Sagittula sp. P11: one gene and its partner. The protein of the gene in region 2 interacts with the protein of the main gene of each other region in a pairwise test. Links are inferred from orthologs where the notes say so. Each region holds a gene or a part of one and is shown on either strand. Other genes may lie near its edges. The genes, in order: dnaA and CDO87_RS00825.

What was found.
Region 1: the proteins of CDO87_RS00825 (region 2) and dnaA interact in binary tests that used the Escherichia coli proteins (3 or more experiments, as listed by UniProt). The link is inferred for Sagittula sp. P11 from one-to-one orthologs.

What each region holds. Positions count from the first base shown.
Region 1 is NZ_CP021913.1:2,141,098-2,145,682, forward strand. Bases 1,742-4,585 are described here. They hold dnaA (chromosomal replication initiator protein DnaA), read left to right. Parts: upstream 1,742-2,395; coding sequence 2,396-3,775; downstream 3,776-4,585. Other genes in these bases: rpsT (30S ribosomal protein S20), read left to right, coding at 1,742-1,915; dnaN (DNA polymerase III subunit beta), read left to right, coding at 3,948-4,585. In the rest of the region: mutM (bifunctional DNA-formamidopyrimidine glycosylase/DNA-(apurinic or apyrimidinic site) lyase), read left to right, coding at 1-599; CDO87_RS10480 (enoyl-CoA hydratase), read left to right, coding at 666-1,442; more of rpsT, read left to right, coding at 1,649-1,741. UniProt on the Escherichia coli protein: Plays an essential in the initiation and regulation of chromosomal replication. Binds in an ATP-dependent fashion to the origin of replication (oriC) to initiate formation of the DNA replication initiation complex once per cell cycle.
Region 2 is NZ_CP021913.1:162,659-178,887, reverse strand. Bases 6,780-9,655 are described here. They hold CDO87_RS00825 (replicative DNA helicase), read right to left. Parts: upstream 9,016-9,655; coding sequence 7,543-9,015; downstream 6,780-7,542. Other genes in these bases: CDO87_RS00820 (orotate phosphoribosyltransferase), read right to left, coding at 9,278-9,655; CDO87_RS00830 (hypothetical protein), read left to right, coding at 6,780-7,517. Also shown: CDO87_RS00870 (CvpA family protein), read right to left, coding at 1-337; DNA repair protein RadA, read right to left, coding at 386-1,753; CDO87_RS00860 (paraquat-inducible protein A), read right to left, coding at 1,961-2,395; CDO87_RS00855 (hypothetical protein), read right to left, coding at 2,443-2,829; CDO87_RS00850 (ABC transporter ATP-binding protein), read right to left, coding at 2,927-3,673; CDO87_RS00845 (ABC transporter permease), read right to left, coding at 3,795-4,577; alr (alanine racemase), read right to left, coding at 4,574-5,611; CDO87_RS00835 (adenosylcobinamide-GDP ribazoletransferase), read left to right, coding at 5,720-6,484; more of CDO87_RS00830, read left to right, coding at 6,630-6,779; more of CDO87_RS00820, read right to left, coding at 9,656-9,949; CDO87_RS00815 (thiol-disulfide oxidoreductase DCC family protein), read left to right, coding at 10,094-10,552; CDO87_RS00810 (DUF4166 domain-containing protein), read left to right, coding at 10,549-11,112; CDO87_RS00805 (hypothetical protein), read right to left, coding at 11,091-11,564; pyrC (dihydroorotase), read right to left, coding at 11,955-12,989; CDO87_RS00795 (hypothetical protein), read left to right, coding at 13,059-13,349; CDO87_RS00790 (phosphoadenosine phosphosulfate reductase), read right to left, coding at 13,354-14,283; and 2 more genes. UniProt on the Escherichia coli protein: The main replicative DNA helicase, it participates in initiation and elongation during chromosome replication. Travels ahead of the DNA replisome, separating dsDNA into templates for DNA synthesis.

The DNA of each region.
Region 1 (4,585 bases), 2.0 Mb from region 2 along the record:
ATCCCCTCGGCCAGTTCGTGCACGCGCATCCCATGCCGGAGAAACACGATCACGTCGTCTTCGACATGGAGAACGGCGCCCGCGTCACGTTCAACGATCCGCGTCGCTTCGGCGCCATGGACCTGATGCCCACGCAGGCGGCCGAGGCGCACCCGCTGCTCGCCCGGATCGGTCCGGAACCGCTGAGCAATGCCTTCACCGAATCCCACCTCGTGGAGCGACTCAAGGGGCGGAACATGCCGGTCAAATCCGCGCTTCTGGACCAGAAGATCGTCGCCGGACTGGGCAACATATACGTTTGTGAAGCGCTGTTCCGTGGCGGCATCCATCCGGCGCGACGTTGTGTCCGCATCTCCGCGGCGCGGATTTCGGCGCTGGTTCCCATCGTCCGCGACGTGCTGGACGACGCCATCGCGGCGGGCGGATCATCTCTCCGGGATTTCCGGCAAGCCGATGGAGAACTTGGATATTTCCAGCACAGCTTTGACGTCTACGGACGTGAGGGTGAGCCATGCAGGGCGCCCGGTTGCACCAGTAAGATCCAGCGTATCGTGCAGTCGGGGCGGTCGTCCTTCTTCTGCCCGACCTGCCAAAGATAAGCTTGATCGTCTTCACCGAAGTGTTAAGGCTTGGCCTCTGACGGAACCGGACGGAGCCCTATTCTCATGGCCTATGAGACGATCATCGTCGAAGTAGAAGACCACGTCGCCACCATCAGACTCAATCGCCCCGACGCCCTGAACGCTCTCAACTCCGAGATGTTGGGAGAGCTGTGCCAGGCGCTGAAGGAAGCTGATGGCAACGACAAGGTGCGTTGCATCATCATCACCGGTTCGCAGAAAGCGTTCGCCGCCGGTGCCGACATCAAGGAAATGTCCGACAAGAGCTACGTCGACATGTTCCTGTCGGATTTCTTCGGGGCGGAAGGCGGCACCATCGGCCGCACCCGCAAACCGATCATCGCCGCCGTTGCTGGATACGCGCTGGGTGGCGGTTGCGAGCTGGCGATGATGTGCGACTTCATCATCGCCGCCGACAACGCGAAGTTCGGCCAGCCTGAGATCAACCTCGGGGTGATTCCCGGTCTTGGTGGCACGCAGCGCCTGACCCGCTTTGTCGGCAAGTCAAAGGCGATGGACATGACGCTGACCGGCCGGTTCATGGACGCGGAAGAGGCGGAGCGTTCCGGCCTCGTCAGCCGCGTCGTGCCGGCAAAGCAACTGATGGAAGAGACCCGCGCCGCGGCCGAGAAGATCGCAGAGAAGTCGATGATCTCGACCATCGCCTGCAAGGAAGCGGTGAACATCTCTTACGAGACGACGCTGTCCCAGGGTCTGCTGTTCGAGCGCCGTGCCTTCCACGCGCTGTTCAACACCGAGGACCAGAAGGAGGGCATGGGCGCATTCATGGAAAAGCGCTCGGCCCAGTTCCGGGACCGCTGACCGCGGATCAGGCCGGAAAGTACAGATTCCGGCAAGCATCCGAACGTGATGCTTGCCGAAACCGGGTGTGTGCTATATAGGCGCCCGTCATACATGCGCGTGATGCCCGCTCAGGCAAGAATCGGTCCCGCAGTCCGTTCGGGTCCTGAGAGGCATTGCGTCGTCACAGAGAACTTGAACCGATACCACGAACAGGACCGATCATCATGGCAAACACACCCCAGTCCAAGAAGCGCGCACGTCAGTCGGAAAAGCGTTACGCCGTCAACAAGGCACGTCGCTCGCGCATCCGCACCTACCTCCGCAAGGTCGAAGAGGCGATCGCATCCGGCGATCAGTCCGCGGCACAGGAAGCGCTGAAGGCGGCCCAGCCCGAACTGATGCGCGGCGTGACCAAGGGCGTGTTCCACAAGAACACCGCTTCCCGCAAGATGTCGCGCCTCGCGTCACGCGTGAAGTCGATCGGCGCCTGAAGCGCCAGCAATACCAATACCATGTGTTGAAAAAGCGCCCTCACAAGGGCGCTTTTTTGCGTTTTCAAGGTGTTGCAGGAACGCCAGATTCTTTTTCCGGATTCACCGAGTCAAGCTACAAGATCGGTTGCCGGAAACTGACGAAGGTTGGTAATTTCACCGAGCGAGTCACGTCGCACTGGGGGGACAAGGCTGCCAGCCCACGCGTTCATTGGGGAAAGCGGGGGCAAACTTGTCAGGGCACTTGAAGTGCTTTTGATGATGTTCAGGGGAAACCCTGGCCATGTCCAGGATACAGACCGGGTCTTCGGACCTGCGCACCGAGGGGACATCGGGCGCGGGAATCGGTGGATCGTTGGAGCAGTCGCTCCACGCCTCGAACCTTACGGGTTACGAGCGGGCTGTTCTGTTCCTCGCTGTGCGTGAACGCGTCCGTCGGCAGGCGGAGAGCAGGAACGGAACTGAGGACACAGTTGGCGGATGACAAAAGAACAATGGGGCGCCCTCCAAGAGCAGATTTGCAAGACGATCGGTCAGAACAACTACAAGACCTGGATCGAGCCGTTGCGCTTCCGCGGAGTTACGCCTGAGGGCATCGTAACGCTGCAGGCACCGACGAACTTCTTCGGGACGTACGTCTCGCAGAACTTCGGCGACATGCTTCTGGCACAGATTTCCACGGTGGAACCGTCGGCGCGCCGTCTGGCATTCCAGGCCGGGATCGTGGACGACCCCAGCGACAAGGCCGAGGAAAAGGCCAAACCGCTGAACCTTCCGGAAACGGAGCAGGCGCCGGTCACGTCTTCCCGCGACCAGCAGCTGCCGGGTGCGCCGCTGGACATGCGATTTACCTTCGACACCTTCGTGGTCGGCAAACCGAACGAACTGGCTCACGCCGCCGCGCGCCGCGTGGCCGAGGGCGGTCCGGTGACGTTCAACCCGCTGTTCCTGTATGGTGGTGTTGGCCTTGGTAAGACGCACCTGATGCACGCCATTGCGTGGGAGCTGTCGCAGCGCAATCCCGGTCTGACCGTGCTGTACCTGTCGGCAGAACAGTTCATGTACCGCTTCGTGCAGGCGCTGCGCGAACGAAAGATGATGGACTTCAAGGAGATGTTCCGCTCCGTCGACGTGCTGATGGTCGACGACGTGCAGTTCATCGCGGGCAAGGATTCCACGCAGGAAGAGTTCTTCCACACGTTCAATGCGCTCGTGGACCAGAACAAGCAGATCATCATTTCCGCCGACCGTGCCCCGGACGAGATCAAGGACCTGGAAAACCGCATCCGTTCGCGGCTTCAGTCCGGCCTCGTCGTCGACCTGCATCCGACCGATTACGAACTCCGCCTCGGCATCCTGCAGTCGAAGGTCGAGGTCTATCGCGGCATGCACCCGGGCCTGCAGATCGACGATGGCGTGCTTGAATTCCTCGCGCATCGTATCTCGACGAACGTGCGCGTGCTCGAAGGGGCGCTGACCCGTCTGTTCGCCTTCGCCTCGCTGGTCGGCAAACCGATCAACATGGATCTCGTGCAGGACAGTCTTGCCGACGTGCTGCGCGCGTCGGAGCGCAAGATCTCCATCGACGAGATCCAGCGCAAGGTGGCCGAGCACTACAACATCCGCCTGTCGGACATGATCGGGCCGAAGCGGGTCCGCAACTTTGCCCGTCCGCGGCAGGTGGCCATGTACCTGTGCAAGCAGCTCACATCGCGGTCCCTTCCGGAGATCGGCCGCCGCTTTGGCGGGCGCGACCACACCACCGTCATGCACGGCGTGCGGCGCATCGAAGAGCTGCGCCAGCAGGACGGCCAGATCGACGAAGATGTGGAGATGCTGCGCCGCGCTCTGGAGGCCTGAAAAGGCGCATCCTGAGTCTGCCTCACAACACTTGGAGCCGTGGCACGCCGTTTCGGGGCGGCGCGCCTTGACGCTTCCGGAAATCCAACAGACAAATGGCGAAAACCGGCTTGGAGCGGGGTCCGCTCCGCGCTAACGTGCGCGTCCGGACTGGCGGAGAGGGTGTAGTGCGATGAAGATCAGCATGGAACGGGCGGCGCTTCTGCGCGCGGTCGCGCAGGCGCAATCGGTCGTGGAGCGGCGCAATACCATTCCGATATTGGCCAACGTCCTTATCGAGGCGGAAGGCGAGACGGTCACGTTCCGCGCCACCGACCTCGATATCGAGGTTCTCGACAAGGCCGTGGCCCAGGTCGAGAAGCCGGGCGGCACCACGGTGTCCGCCGTCACCCTGCACGAGATCGTTCGCAAGTTGCCGGACGGATCGCTTGTTGCCCTTGCCGAGGAACCGGGCACCGGGCGGCTGACAGTGTCTGCGGGCCGTTCGAACTTCAGCCTCGCGACGCTGCCGAAAGAAGACTTCCCGGTCATGGCATCGTCCGAATACGGCTCGAACTTCACCGCCAAGGCCGAAGTCCTCCGCCGCCTGTTCGACAAGTCCAAGTTCGCAATCTCGACCGAGGAAACACGGTATTACCTGAACGGCGTCTACATGCATGTGGCCGACGGCGATGGCGGTCCGGCCCTGCGCTGCGTCGCGACCGACGGCCACCGGCTGGCCCGCATCGACGCGCCGCTGCCCGACGGCGCCGCGGACATGCCCGGCGTGATCGTCCCCCGCAAGACCGTGGGTGAAATGCGCAAGCTTCT
Region 2 (16,229 bases):
ACCCGAGCGCCTGGTCGAGCCCGCCAAGCGCGGAGCGCTGGATCAGCGAGGAGAAGAGCGGCGTGAACAGCGACACGAGCAGCAGGGCCACGGTGAACACGGCGGCGAAGGCGGCGATGATCGACAATTCGCAGCTGTCGGACAGGAATTCGCCGACGACGGGAAGCTCCTTGACCAGCGGCTGCACCTGGGCCGCGAACATGAAGGCGAGGATGGCCGCGACGATCCAGCCGACGATGGCCATGGCCTCCCGCACGAGCCCGCGCGAATAGGCCAGCAGCGCCGACATCACGACGATGGCCGCCACGATACCGTCGACGATCGTAAATCCTTCCATGGGCCTGCCTCTTCGCGTTCTTTTCCCGTGTGTGCCTGCCGGCCCGGTTCATCCGGCGCCGAAGACCTCTCCTACAAAGCCGGTCAGGTCGGCCATCTGCGTCAGCTTGACGGATGGGCCACCCTGCGCCTTGCCGCCCGAAGGCAGGATCGCGGTGGAGAAACCAAGTTTGGCGGCTTCTTTCAAGCGATTTTCGGTCTGACCCACCGGACGTAACGCCCCCGATAGGCTGATTTCGCCGAAAACGACAGTCTCGCGCGGCAGCGCTGCGTCCTCGCGGGCGGAAAGTAGCGCAGCGGCCACAGCCAGATCGGCGGCGGGTTCGCCCACGCGCATGCCGCCCGCGACGTTGAGGTATACGTCGAGCCCCGCAAACGGGATGCCGACCCGCGATTCGAGCACGGCGAGAATCATCGCCAGCCGGCTGCCGTCCCAGCCGACGACCGACCGGCGCGGCTGGCTGTGGGGCGAGGGGGCAACGAGGGCCTGGAACTCCACCAGCACGGGGCGCGTGCCCTCGATCCCGGCAAAGACCACCGAGCCGGGCGAGGGCTCTCCGCGTTCGGCCAGGAACAGGGCAGAGGGGTTCGGCACCTCCGCCAGCCCGCCGCCGGTCATCTCGAAGACGCCGATCTCGTCCGCCGGGCCGAAGCGGTTCTTGACGGAGCGCAGTATGCGGAACTGGTGGCCGCGCTCGCCCTCGAAATACAGCACCGTGTCGACCATGTGTTCCACCACGCGCGGGCCGGCGAGCTGTCCGTCCTTGGTGACGTGGCCGACCATCATCACGGCAGAACCGGTGCGCTTGGCGAATGTCGTCAGTTCGTGCGCCGCGGCCCGGACCTGGGACACGGAGCCCGGCGAGGAATCGACGTTGTCGGCCCACATGGTCTGGATCGAGTCGACGATGGCGAGGTCGGGACGTTCCTTGTCCAGCGTCGTGAGGATGTCGCGAAGGTTGGTCTCCGTGGCGAGCCGGACGGGCGCCTCGGCAAGGTTGAGGCGCTGCGCACGCAGCCTGACCTGGGCCGAGGCTTCCTCGCCCGAAATGTAGATGACCTTCAGCCCGGCGTTGGCAAAGGCCGCGGCGGCCTGCAGCAGGAGGGTCGATTTCCCGATCCCCGGATCGCCCCCCACCAGCACGGCAGAGGCGGGCACGAGGCCGCCGCCCAGCACACGGTCAAGCTCGTCGAGCTTGCAGGCGGTGCGCGGCGGCGGTGCTTCCTTGCTGGACAGATCGGAGAGCTGGACGGCACGCCCGCGCGACTGGCCAAGGGTCTTCCCGGCGGGGCCCTGCGACAGCGGCTTTTCTTCCTGGATGCAGTTCCACTCGCCGCAGGCCTCGCATCGGCCTGCCCACTTGGTCGTGACGTTGCCGCAGGACTGGCAGACGAATCGGCTGACGGCCTTTGCCATGAATAACCTCCGCTGGGATCGGAAGCGCGTATGTAACGGGGATCGCGGCGGAAGGGAACGGTTTCGCCTCGCTGGCGGGGGGCGCCCTGCGCCGCCCGAGTACAGTAGGCCCAGGATGAAGGACGGAGGTCCTTGTACTCGCCCTGGCTGAGTACCTCCGGGGGAAGCCGGCCAATGGTCTGCGCGGGTCGGGCCGCGTCAGGGGGCCTAAGCCCCTTGGGTGCGACGAGCCTCGAGCGCGCCCAGCACGATGGAGCCGAGGATCAGTGCGGTGAAGAAGTAGAGACCCCAGGCGGTTTCCACCCTCCCGACGCCCAGGCCCTTGGCGAGGGTGACGTAGAGCGCGATCAGGAAGATGTCGGCCATGGCGAACTTGCCGAGCAGGTTGAGCGCCGGCAGGGCGCGCCGGTCGAGTACGTCGAACTGAAGGAGTGCGAGACCGAGCGTCTTCAGCATCGGCGCGACAAGAGCGAACAGGGTCACGACAAGCGCAAGGAAGATGTCGGTCTGCCAGAGCGACCTCAGGCCGGAAATCACCGAGATCTCGGACATGCCGAAGAGCGGCAGCAGCCCGGCGCGCAGGAGCGGGGCGAACCACGAGAGCGGGTAGAGAACGAGGAAGGCGAGGTTCACGTAGCGCATGGGTGTGTATGGCGGGGCTCTGCGCCGCCTGCCTTCGGTCAGTTTGGTCAGGAGACCCACCACCACACCACAAGCAGGCCGGCCAGCATCAGCAGGTGCAGCACGTCGATGATCCGCCAGCGGGCGCGGGGGGTGATGGAGCAGATCAGGAAGATCGCGGAGGGAACGAGCAGGGGCGCCATTCCGCCGCCGCCCGCCATCATCTGCGCGGCTGTGACGTAAAGCGGGCCCTCGTTCAGGCCGAGCGCGGGCGCGAAGACCGTGGCGATGCCGCCGAGGCAGAGCACCAGTGTCATGAGCGCGGGCCAGCGGGCAAGGCCGCGCCCGGCGATCACGCGGATCAGCGCCAGGAGGGCGAGGACCTCGAGATAGATGAACTTGTTGAAGAACAGGAACCCGAGCAGCACCGGGTCGGGCTGGAGGAGGCTGTTCATGAGGTCTCCCGGGCGGTGGTGGCGGTCGGCCTGCATTGACACCATGGGCCGAAGAAAATCAATCCGTTCCGTGGTGTCACGCGGGTCCCCGCGTGTGTCAGCGCACCGCCGCGATCGGCCCGGTGGCGCGGCCGTGGATGAACTGGTCCACATGGGCGTCGCCGGAGCGGTCGAGCTCGGTCACCGGTCCGGTCCAGCGGATGGTGCCGCCATGGAGCATGGCGACATTGTCGGCAATCGCCCGGACGGAGGTCATGTCGTGGGTGATCGTCATGGCGGTTGCGCCCATCTCGGTCACGATCTCGCGGATCAGGTCGTTGATAACCCCGGCCATGATCGGGTCGAGCCCTGTGGTCGGTTCGTCGAAGAAGATGATCTCGGGCTCTGCGGCGATGGCGCGCGCGAGACCCACGCGTTTCTGCATGCCGCCCGACAGTTCGGCCGGGAAACGGTCGGCCACATCGGGCGTCAGGCCGACGCGGCGCAGTTTCTCGATGGCGATCTCGCGGGCCTCGGCCTTTGGCCGGGCGAGGCTGCCGCGGAGCAGGCGGAAGGCGACGTTCTGCCAGACGGTGAGTGAATCGAAGAGCGCGCCGCCCTGGAACAGCATGCCGAAGCGGGCGAGGAAGGCGTCGCGGTCCTGCGTCGTCACGTCCTGCCCGTCGAGCGTGATCGTGCCTGCATCGGGCGTGACGAGGCCCAGGATACATTTCAGCAACACCGACTTGCCGGTGCCGGAGCCGCCGATGATCACCATGGAGGTGCCCTGCGCGATCTCAAGGTCGACGCCCTGCAGGACATGGTTCTGGCCGAAGGACTTGGTGACGCCGTTGAGAGCGATCATCGTATGCCCCCGTGCGTTGCGGGACCGTCAGCCGTCGGAGTGAGTATTTCGAAAGCGGAGAAACGGCAGGACGCGCCCGGCATGGCGGGGTGGGTCTCTGGAGTGGAGGCGGGCGCGAGGGTCATAGCGAGAAGAAGGCGCCGGTCAGCAGGAAGTTGGCGGCGAGGATCAGGACGGCGGCGGCCTCCACGCTGCCCTTGGTGGCGCGGCCCACGCCCTGTGCGCCGCGGCCCGACATCATGCCGAAGTAGCAGCCCATGAGCGCCGCGATGCCGCCGAAGGCGCAGCCCTTGACGAGGCTCGAGACCACGTCCAGCGGTTCGAGGAAATCCACGGTGTTCTTCAGGTAGGCGGCGGCGTTGAATCCGAGGCTGCCGGTGGCCACCGCGTAGCCGCCGAAGATGCCGATCACGTCGCCGATGCCTACGAGGGCGGGCACCACCAGCAGTGCGGCGAGCAAGCGCGGCGCCACGAGGTATTTCATCGGGTTGGTGGAGAGGGTCGTGAGCGCGTCGATCTGTTCGGTCACCTTCATGGTGGCGATCTCGGCTGCGATGGAGGAGGTCACGCGGGCGGCGATCATCAGGCCTACCAGCACCGGCCCCAGTTCGCGCACCATGCCGATGGCGACGATCTGCGGCACCACGGCCTCGGCGTTGAAGCGGGCGCCGCCGGAATAGATCTGCAGGGCGAGTGCGGCGCCGGTGAAGACGGCGGTGAGACCCACGACCGGCAGCGACAGCCAGCCCACGTTCATCAGCGCGGCGCCGAATTCGCCCGCGTAGAAGGGGGGGCGGACGGTGTGGCTGAGCGCAGTGAGGCCGAAGCGCGTGACCCGGCCGATGGCGGCCAGCCAATGCAGCAGGGCGCGGCCCAGCCAGCCGAGGGGGGCCAGCAGCGTCATGCGCCGGTATAGCTGCGGTCGTAGCGCGCGCCGAAGGAGGTGAGCACCTCGTAGCCGATGGTGCCGGCCCAGTCCGCGAGGGTGTCGATCCCCTGGTGCAGGCCGATGAGTTCGACATGGTCCGGCACTTCGCCGAGGCCGGTCACGTCGACGGCGATCAGGTCCATGGAGATGCGGCCGAGGATCTTGCAGCGCGTCTCGCCGGCCCAGACGTGGGCGGCGGGTCCCATGGCGCGGTGGATGCCGTCGGCATAGCCGCCGGCGATGGTCGCGACGCGGGTCGGCGCGGCGGCGGTCCAGGAGTTGCCGTAGCCGACGGTTTCGCCGGGCAACACGTCGCGCGTCTGGATCACCGGGATCTCGAGGCTGACGACCGGCTGCGCGTCGACGAAGGGCAGGCCGCCGTAGAGGCCCACTCCAGGGCGCGTCATGTCGAAGTGGTAGTCCGGCCCCAGCAGGATGCCGCCCGTCGCCGCGAAGGAGCGCGGCGCGTCGATGCCGTCGGTCATTTCGCGGAAGGCTGCCAGCTGGCGGGCATTCATCGGGTGATCGGGCTCGTCGGCGCAGGCGAGGTGGCTCATCACCAGCCGCGGGTGCTGGGCGAGGGCGATATCGCGCAGGGCGGACCACTCCGCCGGTTCCATCCCGAGGCGGTTCATGCCGCTGTCGAGCTGGATGCCGAAGGGATGGGCGGGCAGCCCTTCGACGTGCATCAGCATCTGGTCGATGGAGTTGATCATCGGCACGAGGTCGGCATCGCGGATCATGTCGCGGTCGCCGGGCATGTGGCCGGAGAACACGCAGATCTCGGGGCCGGGGCCGAGGATGCGGCGCAGCCGTGCGCCTTCCTCGGCGACGGCCACGAAGAAGGTCCGCGCCCCGGCGGCGGCCAGAACGGGCACGCATTTCTCGGCACCGAGGCCATAGGCGTCCGCCTTGACGACGGCGCCCGTCTCGCCCTCCGACAGGGCGGCGAGGGCGGTCCAGTTGGCGCGCAGGGCGCCCAGGTCGATTGTCAGCTTCGCCATGGCCATGTTGCCTGTCTTTGGCAGGTTGGATGTTGGGGTCAAGGGGGAAATGCGGCTTCATGCGCCGGACGGGCGGGGATATGCTTGGCCGGAAAGGGGTTCGAGGCAGGGCACATGAAGGACACGCTGCGGCTGGAGGCCGAACTGTTCAGGCTGGCACTGGGGGAGGTCACGCGGCTCGTGCCCCCGGCGGGCGGAGACGTGTCGGAGGACCTGCTGGTGCGCTCGGTCAAGTATCACCCGGTGATCGGTGCGCTGGTCGGCTGCGCCGGGGCGGCGGTGCTGTGGCTGGCGGCGCAGGTCCTGCCGGAGGCGGCGGCCGTGCTCGTGGCCGTGGTCGCGGTGCTGCTGCTGAGCGGCGTGCGCGACGAGATGGGACTTTCCGTCGCGGTGGAGGCGCTGGCCGGAGAGACGGGCCGGGACGCGGTGCTGGCGCGCATGGCGCGGGGCGGGGGGCCCCGCGGCGCGCTGGCTGTCGGCCTGACGCTGGCGCTGAAGGTGGTCCTGCTGGTGTCCTTCACGCCGGGCGTGGCGGCGGTGGCGCTGATTGCCGGGATGGGGCTGGGGCGCATGGCGGCGGTGCACACCGCGGCAAGCACCGTCTCCGCCCGCAGGCGAGGGATGGAGGTGCTGCTGCCCGGGGTGACGCCCGACGGCTACCGCGTCGCGCTGGCGGGCACGATACTGGCCGTGCTGGCGCTGGAGTTCGTGGCTGGTGCCTGGGCCGGTGTCGCCGCAGCTATTGGTGCCATCGCGCTGGGGCAGGCGTTCCGGATCTTCGCGCTCAGGCGGTTGGGGGGGCGGACCACGGAAATCCTCGGCGGCGCGGCGCTGCTGGGCGAGCTTGGCACCTACCTGGGGCTGGCCGTCGTGCTCTGACCCGGCGAAGCCACGCCCGTGCGCGCAGGCGGGTCCACTGAGGCGGCGTGTTTGCCTGACAATTGTGTCAGTCAGGAAGGGGGCACTTTGTCGGTTCCCCGCGACGCGGTACACTTCTCCGCATTTCAAAGCGGAGACATTTGACATGGATTTCTCGGGAATTTCACGCCCGCAGGTCGACACGCTGGTGTTCAACCTCCTGGCGGTCGACGCCTACAAACCCCTTGGTGCGGCCCTTGGCGGCTGGGTGCCCGTCGCGGGCGCCGTCATGGCGGCGATACATGCGGCCGCACTGGTCGGGTGGTCGGCCTTCGAGGCGGGTCTGGTCGGCGTGCTGAAGACCATGGGCAACCTTGGCGCGGGCATGATGAACCTGCTCACGGATTTCGTTGCGGATCTGGTGAACGGGCTGATCGTCATCAGCGCGGGCAACCAGGACGGCGTGCTGGCCGATGCGGCGCAGGGCGCCATGACCGGGGGCAGCATCGCCGCGCAACTGCTGTGGACGGTCGGCGGCGGAGCGGTTGTCGAGACCGGCGGCGCGGCAGCGCGTGCGGCGGCAGACACCTTCATGCGGGGCGCCGGGCTGGCGCTGCAGCGGGAACGGGGCGGCGGACCGGGCAGCAATGCGCGCGGCTGGGGACTGCTGGGCATCGGCATCATCGCCATCGCTGCGGTTGCGGTCGCGGCTGTCACCTTCGGCGCCGCGGCCGGGCTGGTCGGCGTGGCCGTGATCGCGACTGGCGCAGTCATCGGGGCCGGTTTGGCCGTGTACTATGGCATGGCAGAAGACGAGGCCGAGCAGGAGCCGGGCACCGTCCCGGAGCCAGAGTCGCCGCTGGATGGCCGCGCGTCGCGGGAACCCTCCGGCGCATCGCCCCGGACCGATCCGCGTCTCGCCACCGCCACCAGGCCGCTGGCTATCGGACACCGGCGCGCCAAGTCTCAAGGCGAGATCGACGCGATGAAGGCCGGGCGGGCGTCCTACAACAGCCGGTTGCTGACAAGTTACCTGAGGCAGGGCAGCCGCTGACACAGGCCCGCGGCGCACTCGGGGATCAGCCTTCCTGCCAGGGCTTCACGAGGTTGCCGAAGCGGGTGAACTGACTTTCGAACGACAGTTCCACGGTGCCGATGGGGCCGTGACGCTGCTTGCCGATGATGACCTCGGCCTTGCCGTGCAGGCGCGACATGCGTTCCTGCCAGGCGACCATCTCGTCCAGCCGGTCGTCGGAGGGCTTTTCGCGTTCCACGTAGTATTCTTCGCGGAACACGAACATCACCACGTCGGCGTCCTGCTCGATGGAGCCCGATTCCCGGAGGTCGGACAGCTGAGGCCGCTTGTCCTCGCGGCTTTCCACCTGGCGCGACAGCTGCGACAGCGCGATCACCGGGATGTTAAGTTCCTTCGCTATCGCCTTGAGACCCATGGAGATTTCCGCGATTTCCTGCACGCGGTTCTCGGCGGTGCCGCGCAGAAGCTGAAGATAGTCGACGATGATGAGGTCAAGCCCGTGCGTCCGCTTCAGGCGGCGCGACCGGGCCGCGACCTGACTGATCGGCAGCGCGGGCGTGTCGTCGATGTAGAGCGGGCAGGCTTCCAGTTCCTTGGCGGCCTCGACGAAACGGCGGAACTCGTGCTCCTCCATGTCGCCCTGGCGGATCTTGTGGGACGAGATCTCGGACGCCTCGGCGAGGATACGGCCAGCCAGCTGCTCGGCGCTCATTTCGAGCGAGAAGAACCCGACCACGCCACCGTCGAGCGCGCCGACAGAGCCGTCGGGCCGGGTGCCCTTCTTGTAGGCCTTGGCGATGTTGAAGGCGATGTTGGTGGCGAGCGAGGTCTTCCCCATGGAGGGACGACCCGCGAGGATCAAGAGGTCGGACGGGTGCAGGCCGCCCAGCTTCTTGTCCATGTCAATGAGGCCGGTGGAGATTCCCGCCAGACCGCCTTCGCGCTGGTAGGCGGCGTTGGCGACGTTCACCGCCTCCGTCACGGCGCGCAGGAAGGACTGGAAGCCCGACTCGGCGTTGCCCTGCTCGGCCATCTTGTAGAGCTTCTGCTCGGCCTCGACGATCTGCTCCCTTGGTTCGGAGGCGACGTCGACCTTTGCGGCTTTGTCCGAGATCTCGCGGCCGAGGCGGATCAGGTCGCGGCGCACCGACAGGTCGTAGATCATCTGCGCATAGTCCCGCACCGCGAAGGTGGAGACGGCAGAGGCCGCAAGCCGTGCGAGGTAGGCCGCGCCGCCCAGTTCCTGAAGACCCTCGTCGTCGGCCATGAAGGCCTTGAGCGTCACCGGGGAGGCGAGGTTGTTCTTGGCGATGCGCGCGGCGGCGATCTCGAAGATTCGGGTGTGCACCGGGTCGTAGAAGTGCTCGGCCCGGATGATCGACGCGACGCGGTCGAAGATGTCGTTGTCGGTCAGGATCGCGCCCAGAAGCTGCTGTTCGGCCTCGATGGAGTGCGGCATGGTCTCGGCGGCGTCGACGTGAACGCCGGTCGGATTGATCGTCGTTATCTCGTTCATTTTCATCCCCACTGCTCAGGCTGACCGTGTAGCAAACCGGATTTCCGGGGTGCAGAGTGTAAATCTCTGGGGATAAGCGGTGGACCGCTGTCCCCACATGATCTTGTCACAGAAAGGGTCCACATCGCAAGATAGGCCAAAAATGGCCTGTGGGCGACTCATCGGCGTGTCGGCTGGGACACACCGCAAGGGAACGTGAAATTTCTGTGACGCCACGTCAGCGCCGGGAAGCCCCTGCTTTGACGGGCCGGGGTGCGGTCCCTCAGGCTCCGCCGCGGGCCGCGCGCCAGGCGTGGGGGTCCTTCAGGAACGACTCGACCTCCGACAGGACGCCGGCGTGCTTCTCCGGCGCTTCGGCCAGAACCTCCCACCAGGTGCACAGGTGGTGCAGCGAGACGCCGTGGTCGCCCAGCGTTTTGATCGTCTCGGGGAAGATGCCGTAGTAGAAGATCACCGCCGTATGCGCGCAGGTCGCGCCGGTGTCGCGGATCGCATCGACGAAGGACAGTTTCGAGCCGCCGTCGGTGGTCAGGTCCTCTACCAGCAGCACGCGCTGGCCCTCGGTCATCGCACCCTCGATCCGGGCGTTGCGGCCGTAGCCCTTCGGTTTCTTCCGCACATAGGTCATCGGCAGGGCCATGCGCTCAGCCACCAGCGCGGCAAACGGGATGCCCGCCGTCTCGCCGCCGGCGATGTTGTCGAAGGCCTCGAAGCCCGCATTGCGCATGACCGTCACCGTCAGGAAGTCCATCAGGGTGGAGCGGATGCGCGGGAAGGAGATCAGCTTGCGGCAGTCGATGTAGACCGGGCTCAGCTGGCCGGAGGCGAGCTTGAACGGCTCATCCTGCATGAAGTTCACCGCCTCGATCTCCCACAGCATGCGCGCGGTCAGGCGGGCCATTTCTTCGGCGGAAGGATAGGTCGAGGGGATCATGGGCGGCACTCCTTTGGGTCAGGCGTCGATTAGCGGGTTTTGATCAGGGGGGAAAGGGGCGCGCTTGTGCCTTGGTGCAAGGGGACCATATCGCGCATGTGCAATGGGCAAAGGCGGTGTATCCTGCCGCAAGAGGAGATCGCCATGCGTCCCGCACCGCGCCCGCCCTATTCCTACCGCGACGATCCGGAGGTTCCGGCCTTCGACGATGCCTGCATCCTCGTGGTCATGGACGGGGACTGCGCGCTCTGCTCCGCCACCGCGCGCCGGATAGCGCGGCTGGATCGTGAAGACGCGGTCCGCATCTGCACGGCGCAATCGCCGCTGGGCCGCGGATTGCTGGGACACTACGACCTGTCGCCGGACGATCCCGACAGTTGGCTGATGCTGCACGAGGGGCAGGCGCGCGGGTCGCTCGACGCCATCGTGGCGTTGTTCCCGCGGCTGCATCGCGGCTTCCGGCCCCTTCGGGCGCTCGGGTTGCTGCCCTTGGGCGTGCAGGACTGGCTCTATGCCCGGATAGCGAGGAACCGGTATCACTTCGGCAAGACCGACCTCTGCGCCTTGCCCGATCCCGAACTGCGGCGGCGGCTGATCTCGTGACACCCTATGCCATGTTGCTGGGCGACCGGATGGCGGCGCTGCCGCCTGCCTGCCGGGCCTTGCACGCGGGCTTTGGCGCGTTCGAGGGGCGGATCGCCGTGACACCTGCCGATGCGGGGGCGTTACGGCTGCTGGCCCGGGCCGTGGGGCTGCCCCGTGCCGCGCGGGATGTGCCGTTCCGCTTGGTGACGGAAGCCGACGGGCAGGGGGCGCGCTGGACCCGGGAGATCGGGATCACCCGCATGGTGTCGCGTCTTGACGCAACCAAAGATGGGCTGCTGGCGGAGCGGCTGGGGCTGATCCGGGTGGATACGCGCCTTGTCCCGGAGGCTGGCGGCCTCAGGCTCGGGGCGGAGCGGGTGATGATGCTTGGCGTGCCCTTGCCCCGCGCGCTCTGGCCCCGCGTGGCGGCCAGGGAATGGCAGGAAGCCGGGCTTTACAGGTTCGACGTCTCGATCGCCCTGCCGCTGCTGGGGCGGCTCGTATCCTACACCGGGCACCTGCACACGATGCCCGCTCGAAACGTCGGTACGCTGGCTCAGCCGTCGCAGGACTTGTAGATCTTGTCGCTGGCCGTGCGGTCCTTCATCGGGTCGGGGACGTTCATCTCCCGCAGGAAGGCGCCGCCCATCTGGTAGGCCTCCGATTCCGACAGCGAGATACAGGTCCAGGTCTCGGCGCCGTGGTCGTGCTGTGCGTGGTGCACCAGCTCATGCAGAAGGATTTCGCGCCAGAGCGGGTTGTCGCGCGGATCAGCGAAGTTCTCCGCCCCGTCGATCTGGTCGGGCGAGAGGATGAAGATCGTGCCCTCCGGCCCCTCGTTCGCGATGTAGATGGCGTTCAGCCGGTCGTCGACGCCGTCTTCGGGGATGAGGTGCGCGCGGCCGTAGTAGTATTCGCGGGTCAGTTCCTTTGGGCCGAGTTCCACGACCGCCGGCGGATCAAGGTCACTGGTCTGATAGGCACTGTTCTCGCCGATCCAGTCCAGAAGCAGGTCGATGAGAGCGTCCATGGGCGGTCTCCTTCTTTCTGTCCCTCGGTGCATTGACCGTTATGCCGACCAGCCTAGATGAATAGGGTTTAAAATTTCAACACCTCGGTACCCTTGATGCGCTTAGCGGCTCTGGCAGGGGCTCCGCTGCCGCATTTTCCGCCATCGACCACGATCTCTTGCAAGCCTGCACAGGGGAACAGAACCTTTTCGGTGCCGCGTTGCGCTTGCCAGATGGCCGCCCAGGCAAGGGGTTGGGCGTTCAGGACGGTGCTTGTTCGCCGGGCACCGGTCTTTTCCGCGGCGTGATACCGGCGGACGGCGTCCCATTTCCTCGATGCGCCAGCCCTCCGGACCAAACGAAAACGCCGCCCGAAGGCGGCGTTGAATGTCCCTGCAGCGGCTTTCCGCTCAGTCGAGGCGCCAGTGCAGCGGCATCATCGGATCGAAGACGGTGACGGGGCCTTCTGCCGTGTCGATCTTCTTCGGGTAGTCGACGGGCGCGCCCTTGGTCAGGGTCACGGTCTCGTCGCTCACCGGCAGACCATAGAAATGCGGCCCGTTCTCTGAGGCGAAGGCCTGCAACTTGTCCAGCGCGCCCTCCTGTTCGAAGACCTCGGCCAAGATCGAAAGGGTGTTCGTCGCGGTGAAGCACCCGGCGCAGCCGCAGGCGTTCTCCTTCAGCGGATCGAGGTGCGGCGCGGAATCGGTGCCAAGGAAGAAGCTCGGATCGCCGGAGGTCGCGGCCTTGCGCAGGGCGATCCGGTGCTCCTCGCGCTTGGCGACGGGCAGGCAGTAGTAGTGCGGCTTGATCCCCCCGACGAGGATGGCATTGCGGTTGATGACGAGGTGGTGCGTGGTGATCGTCGCCCCCAGGTTATCGCCGCCTTCGCGCGCGTAATCGGCGCCTTGCGCAGTGGTGATATGCTCCATGACGACGCGCAGGTCCGGGGTGGCGCGGCGGAGCGGGTCCAGCACCCGGTCGATGAACACAGCTTCCCGGTCGAATATGTCGACGTCGGCGTCCACCACCTCACCGTGCACACACAGCGGGCAACCGATCTCTGCCATGCGCTCCAGCACCGGGCGCACCTTGTCGAAGTCGCGCACGCCCGAAGCAGAGTTGGTCGTCGCACCCGCCGGGTAGAGCTTTACCGCGTGGATGATGCCGTCGGCGTGGGCCTTCGCGAGGTCGTCCGGGTCAGTCGTCTCTGTCAGGTAGAGCGTCATGAGCGGGGTAAACCCGCTGCCGTCGGGAAGCGCGGCCAAGATCCGGTCGCGGTAGGCGGCGGCCTGGTCGCCGGTCACGACGGGGGGCACGAGGTTGGGCATGATGATCGCACGTCCGAAGTGGCGCGCGGTCTCGGGGGCCACGGCACGCAGCATTGCGCCGTCGCGCAGGTGCAGGTGCCAGTCATCCGGGCGGGGAAGCGTGATCTGGGTCATGGCAAATCCGCTAGCACGGGTCGCCGTTCTTCACCAGAGCGGCGTGGCGCGCTATGACGGGACGAGGGCATGAAGGGGGTGACGATGCTGTTCACGGTGATCCTTGGCGCCGCCGCAGGTTGGGGCGCGAGACATGTGGAGGCTCAGGTGACGGAGCGGCTGTACCGCTGGCTCGGGTCGGAGCACATGCTGGCCGAGCAGGACCGCGGCGTGGCGGCATTGCTGGTCTGCCTGCTGGCCGCTGCGGCCGTCCTGTCCTTGCTGGGCGAGGGCGGACGGGTGTTCCTGTTCACCCTTGTTGCGGCGCTCGGCTATTTCCAGGAGGACCTGCGCGAGGCATATCTGCGACGCGGGTCCTGAGCCGTCACCTGCGCGCCTTCTGCGCCTCGAGCTGGGCGAGTCGCCGGCGGAACCGCGGGGCGTTCATCCGGGCGGTCACGTGTCGGCACAGCATGAGGCTCAATTTGTCGCGCTGGCTGGCATCGGTCCGGGCCAGCAGCTTGCGCAGGTAGGGCGGGTGGTCGCGCCGGGCACGCATGTGTGCTGCAAACCGCGCGGCGTCGAGCGTGCCGTCGGCGACCTCGAGCAGCAGTTTCGGCAGGATGTCCATCAGGCGCAGATCGGTCTGCAGCGCCCCGCCGAAGAACGGCATACGGTAACGGTCGACGTTGCCGCGCTCGAACAGGGCGGAGTGCATGGCGTCGAGGCGTTCATAAGGGTCGTAGAGCACCCAGACCTTCTCGGCCGCGTCGATCATGTCCGGCGCAAAGCCGTAGCGTGATGTAAAGTCCTCGCGGCGCATGTCGGTGAAACGGTCGTCCCATTCAGTCACGCGCGGGTCCAGCGTGGCCTGCGGTTGCAGCAGCAATGCGCGCGCGCCGGGGGCTGCCACCGAATAGGCGGCGGCGGCATAGCCGCAGGGACCGGTACCGAAGAAGATAACCCGCTCGAATTCATCGAAGAAACCGTCGTCCAGCAACTGGTCGAAAAAGCCGAAGACGCGCGGGTCGCGGAACCACGTGTCGCCATGGGAAAGGACGGAAAGCGACGACCAGCCGTGATCGCGCACCATGTCGAAGCCCATGGGCGTGCGGGTCGCCGACAGGGCCTCGATGCCGGACATGGTTTCGAACGACACGAGCAGGGTGTCGCCGTCCTCGATGAAGATACCGGCATGGCGCTTGCCCAAGGGCTCGGCAAAGCCGTGCTCCTCGCCCAGGCCCTTCAGGGCGGTCAGCCACTCTCCGCGGCCAAGCTCGCTGAAATCCGGAGTGAAACCGTTGTCTGCTGCCATGCCATGTCCTCTGCGGCCGCATGTGAGGGCGGCCATTTCGGAAACAATGTCTGCCGGGTCGGGCAGATTTGTGGCTCTGTCGTGTTGAATTAAGGAAAAATGAGGCAGATGTGGCTGCGACGGCCATCGTTGGATCCGCTGGTCAGGTCTCTTCGGCCGTGCTCGCCCTGGTGGCATGCCCGGCGAGGAACCGCGCCGCATCGAGGGGCAGCGGACGCGCGGGCGGGGCCATGAGCAGGCGGGCGAAAAGGGCGCGGTTCGGCTCCTCCGCCAGAAGCACGTCAAAGCGGGCGTGCCGCCATGCTACCGCCTGTTTATGCAGCGGCCCGAGAACAGGGTCCGCCGCAAAGTCCTGCCGCAGTTCGGACACGCCGGGCAGGGCAAGGATGCTCGTGTCCTCGACCTCGCACCAGTTCCGTTCCACCCAGTAGTCCATCCCGAGTGCGTGGTCGCTGTGCACGGCGCGGCCCCGGTCCGCCTTCAGCACGTAGCTCTCCATGGTCCCCAGAGGGTAGTGGTTGAGCTGTGCCAGACCGTAGAGCGGCTGGCCGAAGGGCGAGAAGATGCGGCGCGTGCGGAACTGCTCGTCCAGTGCGCGGCCCTCTGCATCGAACCAGCGGGCGTCGGGCAGCAGGTCCTCCACGGGGGTGCGCGGCCTGTGAACCCCCAGCTTCCTGTAGGTGCCGTCGTTGCGGTAGAGCGTCTTGAACATGAAGGCCCGCCAGGGCCAGTGCATGATCTCCGGCGCTGCGCGGGTGAACTGCTGCGGCACCGGCGTGTCGGTGAACCGCACCACGCCCGCATTGCCGAAAAGCCGCCAGGTCAGCGTGATCGCGGTCGCCTCCGGCAGGGCGGCGATCAGGGCGGGCAGGGTCCGGTCGCCCGCGTGGACGTTCACGAACTCGTCGATGTCGATGGGCAGGAGCCAGTCCGCGCGGCGCACCTCCCTGGCCTTGTCCGCCAGTTTCAGCCCGGTGAACTGGATGCCGCCGTTGTCGTAGGGCCCGTCGTTGCGGATGTGCGTGACGTGGCCCATCTCGGCCAGCCGGTCGAGCATCGCGTCCGTGCCGTCGTCGCAATCGTTGCTCAGCGCCACGACATGCGTGATCCCGCAGGCGAGGTGATGCGACATCCAGTCGAGCAGGAAGGCCGCTTCGTTGCGGACGCAGAGGACGGCGGTGATGCGCATGCTGCTCCGGGAGTTCGCGTGAAGAATTTCCCGAAGAAAATTCCTTGAAGCGGAGGACTTTTCGTCGAAAAGTCCTCCGCCCCGCGTTTACCAATCCTTGCGGAAGGTGACGACCTTGGATTCGCTGGCCTTAGGGAAGTACGTCAGCCCGGCCTTGCTCATGGCGTCGAACACCGCCTGCACGCCGCTCTGTCCGATCCACTGCGGGTGGAGTTCGATGATCGCCACGCGCAGCGACGACCAGTCGGCGGCGGGCAGAAGCTCTGCCTCCGCGCCTTCAATGTCGCAGACGAGCACGGTCGGTTTCAGGTCCTCGATCACCGGGGCGATGGCCTGCTTCTCGACCTTTTCCTCGCGCAGGATGGCATCGGCGTCGATGGCACCATCCATGGAGGACGCGAGGAAGTTCTTGCGGATGTAGAACGGCACGGGGTCGCCCTTCTCCGGTGCGAGCAGGGCATTGCGCACCTCGACGTTGGTCACGTCGTTGGCGGCATGCACCGACTTGATGTAGTCGATGAGGCCCGGGTTGGCCTCGTAGGTGACGACCTTGGCCACCTTCTTCTTCACCGCCAGCAGCGTGGACATGTAGCCCATGCCGCCGCCCAGTTCGAGAACGGTGTCGCCTTCGCGCACGACGCGCATGACCGCGTCGCATTCCTTGCGCTCGTAGGTCCCCTCCTTCAGCGAGGCCCGCACCCGGCCCGTGGTGAGTTCGGGATGCTTGGGGATCTTCAGCCCGCGCGAGCGCAGGAAG